Regions from separate parts of the Aliirhizobium sp. YIM B11859 genome, predicted to be linked through region 2. Evidence: predicted binding sites of a transcription regulator. Region 2 holds the regulator's gene; the other holds the start of a gene.

What was found. Region 2 encodes PhoB, which activates phosphate uptake and scavenging genes when phosphate is short. Its sites were predicted from a motif close to TGTCATNNANCTGTCAT; they were not measured.
Region 1: AC2GXZ_RS13705 (BtaA family protein) is a predicted target of PhoB. The motif match lies at 874-890, and genes of this name have one in related genera.

What each region holds. Positions count from the first base shown of each region.
Region 1 is NZ_JBXHAY010000003.1:294,096-296,297, forward strand. It holds gene AC2GXZ_RS13705 (BtaA family protein) at 1-824, opposite strand, end outside; gene AC2GXZ_RS13710 (serine hydrolase domain-containing protein) at 1,006-2,202, shown strand, end outside.
Region 2 is NZ_JBXHAY010000002.1:723,527-725,728, forward strand. It holds gene AC2GXZ_RS09705 (GcrA family cell cycle regulator) at 1-222, shown strand, start outside; gene AC2GXZ_RS09710 (PACE efflux transporter) at 430-864, shown strand; gene phoB (phosphate regulon transcriptional regulator PhoB) at 946-1,629, opposite strand; gene phoU (phosphate signaling complex protein PhoU) at 1,677-2,202, opposite strand, start outside.

The DNA of each region.
Region 1 (2,202 bases), on a different contig from region 2:
GCGAAATAGTTGTCGCGCAGCGGAAAATGGCAGGCGAGCTTTTCCAGCCGTTCGCGCAGGACCGGCGCGATCGAGCCGTTGGGCGCAAGGCTTGCCAGTTCGTCATATTGCTGCGGCGGGATGCCGAGGCCGAAAAGCGAACTCTTGCGGCTGGTGACGAAGCGGATCAGCGGACGATCGAAAAGCGGCGCGATATTGGTATCGAAATACTGGCGCTGTTCGCGGATCGACCGGGTCTTGGCAAATTCCTTCAGGTCGACCCCGTGCAGGCGCGCCACGACATGGCCGATCGTGATGAAGCGGCCAAGCAGGCCAGTGCGGTAGATATTGCGCTTGAACACGTCGACCCGGCGGCGCCCGGTGATCGAGCGTTTCTGCCAGTAGCTTTCTGTCGCCTCGTCGAGATTGCCGGCGATATGCTGGTCAAAAGTCCGGCTGTTGGTCTTCACCCCATCCATGCCGAAATAGCGCACGACATCCGCATGCGAAGGGAGATGTCTGAAGGCTGCAAGCTTCAGGCGGTTGAGCGCGACGTGATGACGGTTGAGGTCGACGACGTCGATCCGGCTCGGCGAACGCGACAGGTAGGCGAGCATGTTACAGCCGCCGGAACCTATGGTGACGATCGAGTGGCCTTCGGCAAGCTCCATCGCCTCCATGTCGACTGCCGGATCTTCCCAGATCTGCGGATAGACGAGACCGGAGAAAAGCAGCCCGAAAAGCCGCTCGGAAAACCCGTGGGCCGACAGCGCCTTGTGCTGCAGGAGGGCGTCTTTCAGCTTGCGGTTTTTCTGCAAGCCACGTTCTTCGACGATATCTGCCATGACTGAAATCCTGCCTCATCAAGAGTTCGAAGGCGTTTAGCCGCTTCGTGCAACAGCTTCGTGACGCGGGATGTGGGTTGCCGGCAATCCGGCAGGCTTGCCAGAAAGGAGCTTTCATTCATCGGTGGATTTTGCTTGCATGGCGAGCATGGCCCAAGGGGCCGGGTGGTCAGGATCGCAGATGACCGAGAGGATGAAGGTGTTCAAGCGGATAGTTCGTGGCCTTGCCACCCTGATCGTGGCGGGTATCGCCGTCATCGCCTTCTGGCTTTATTTTTCTCCTCCAGACCTTCTTCGGGTCGGCAGCGGTTATGCGGCCAAAATCGTCTGCTCCAATGTTTTTCTGGCCGGACGCGATGCCGATCAGGTCTTCGCGCAGGATGTCCAGGCGCCGGGCAATCCGCTTCTCCAGCTGATGCGGATCAAGGTCGACCGCAATGAAAACCGCGTCGATGCTGCGTTCCTGGGGAGGCTTGCGCCAAGCACCGCAGTTTATCGCGATGGAATAGGCTGTGCCACCGTGCCGCTGGGTGCAAAGCTTGCCGACGCCGCGCCGCCCGTTTCGGCAAAGTCGCAGCCTGTGGATGCTTTATGGCCGAAAGGTGAAAAGGTTGAGTTGGAAAGCCCTGTTGCAGATATTGTTTCAGACAAGGCTTTAACCGGACCCGGTATGCGCGGCATCGTCGTCGTCAGGGATGGCCGGCTCGTTGCCGAGACTTACGGTGACGGGTTTTCTTCCGGTACGCCGCTTCTCGGATGGTCGATGAGCAAGACCGTCACCGCCTCCCTGATCGGCCGACTGATCGCCGAGGGACGGCTCTCGCTCGAGGACAAGAACCTTTTCCCGCCATGGCGAAATGACGCTCGCCGGGACATCCGAATCGCCGATCTTCTGGCCATGGAAAGCGGCCTTGCCTTTAACGAGAATTACGGTGCGGTCGCCGACGTGACGCGCATGCTGTTTCTTGAACCGGACATGGCAGGCTTCGTCGAAACCCTGCCGCTCGAAGCAGCCATTGGCAGCCGCTTCAGCTATTCCTCCGGCACATCGGTTCTTCTGTCGAAAATCTGGATGCAGCATGCGGGCGATACGACAGTGGCGCTCGCTTATCCGCGACAGGCGCTGTTTGACCCGCTGGGCATGGGGTCTGCCGTCCTCGAGGTTGATGCCGCCGGCACCTATGTCGGAAGTTCCTACATGTATGCAACGGCGCGCGACTGGGCACGTTTCGGACTGTTCCTTGCGCAGGACGGAGTGTGGCACGGTGAGCGGTTGTTGCCCGACGGTTTCGTCCGCCTGATGCAGCAGGAAAACCACGCGTCTGGGGGGCGATATTCCAGGATGCAGACCTGGCTGCCGAAGCCGGAGGCGGGCCTT
Region 2 (2,202 bases):
CAGTACCGCCCGGCATCCAACGTCGTCGTTCCGATCTCGCGCAAGCTCGCCCTGACCGAACTGACGGAACGCACCTGCAAATGGCCGGTCGGTGATCCGCTGACCGATGAGTTCCACTTCTGCGGCTGCGAATCCCCGGATGCGTCGCCGTACTGCAACTATCACGCCAAGCTCGCCTATCAGCCGGTCCACGACCGCCGCAGGGCTGCATCCCGCTCCTGATCCAGGACGCGAACATCCAAAAAGCGGGCTCGATGCCCGCTTTTTTGTTTGTCCAGGCCTAACATGTCCCATCTGCAATGCAGCCTTGCCGGCTGCCGGCTTGCTGATTGACTTCGGAATCCCTATTTATGTACCAGCGAGGACGGCCTCCCCCAGCATGGGTACCAATCGTCGGGACGACCCGGCAGAACCCATGGGGTCAAAGTCATGCGCAGCACGGGCGACCGTATCCGTCACGCCATCAGCTTCGAAGTCATCGGACTGGCAATCTTCACACCGCTCGCGGCCTTCGTATTCGGATTGCCTGTGGAGCATGTGGGTGTCGTGGGCATTGTTTCGGCAACGCTGGCGACCGGATGGAACTATTTCTACAATCTGGGCTTCGATCACTTGATGCAGAAATATCGAGGCGGAACGCAGAAGGGGCTGGCGCTCCGCGTTCTGCATGCCGTGCTGTTCGAGCTCGGCCTGTTGATCGTGCTGATGCCGTTCATCGCCTGGTATCTCGGCATCAGCCTGATGCAGGCGCTGGTGATGGATATATCCTTCGCCCTGTTTTACCTGGTCTATGCGTTCTTCTTCAATATCGCTTATGACCGGCTGTTTCCGCTGCCCGAGTGGCAGAAGGAAGCGAAGGCCTGAGAACTGCCCGGCTAAACAGTTCAGCCCGAGGCGGAGGACCGCGCCCGGGCTGAAAACACAAAGGCAGGCCTGATTTGGAGATCAGGATTCCATCGAATAACCTGCACCGCGGACGGTGCGGATGACATCCTGCATGTTGGAGAAGTTGAGCGCCTTGCGCAGGCGGCCGACATGGACGTCGACAGTGCGTTCGTCGACATAGATGTCATGACCCCAGACGCCATCCAGAAGCTGCGAACGGGAGAAGACGCGGCCCGGCGACACCATCAGGAATTCCAGAAGACGGAATTCCGTCGGGCCGAGTCGAACCTCACGGCTCTTGCGGTGGACGCGGTGGGTTTCGCGATCAAGCTCGATATCGCCACAGCGCAGCACGCTGGAGAGAACCTCGGGCTTGGCGCGGCGCAGCATTGCCTTGACCCGCGCCATCAGCTCCGGCGTCGAGAAGGGCTTGACGACATAGTCGTCGGCGCCGGTCGCAAGACCACGGACCCGCTCGCTTTCCTCGCCCCGGGCCGTCAGCATAATGACCGGAAGCCGCTCGGTTTCCGGCCGCATGCGCAGTCGCCGGCAAAGTTCGATGCCGGAGACGCCAGGCAACATCCAGTCAAGGATCAGCAGGTCGGGTGTGCGCTCCTGCAGCCGGATCTCGGCCTCGTCGCCTCTCAGTATCGTTTCAACCTCGTAGCCCTCGGCTTCGAGATTATAGCGAAGAAGCACGCTCAGTGCTTCTTCGTCTTCCACGACCGCTATTCTTGGCTGCATACTCAATTTGCTCCGTCACATCACCCCAATCGGCTCCCGATCGGGGCTTACTCCGCTATGGCGCCGACCGTGTTCGACGTGTCGTCCTTCGGACGCTCACCTTCGAGCTGCGCACCTGTCGTCATGTAGTAGATGGTTTCAGCGATGTTGGTCGCGTGGTCGCCGATGCGCTCGATATTCTTGGCGCAGAACAGCAGATGCGTGCAGGTGGTGATGTTGCGCGGATCTTCCATCATGTAGGTCAGGAGTTCACGGAACAGCGACGTGTACATCGCGTCGATCTCTTCGTCGCGAAGCCTGATGATTTCCGCCTTTTCAGCCGAACGGCTTGCATAAACGTCCAGCACATCCTTGAGCTGCACCGCAGCAAGATCCGAAAGATGCTCCAGGCCGCGTGCGAGCTTGCGGGGTACACCCGTTCCCTGCACGGCGATAACGCGCTTGGCGGTATTCTTTCCGAGATCGCCAACACGCTCGAGGTCAGCTGCGATACGCAGCGTGCCGATGATTTCGCGCAGGTCGGCAGCCATCGGCTGGCGCTTGGCGATCGTGACGATTGCCTTGTCCTGGATC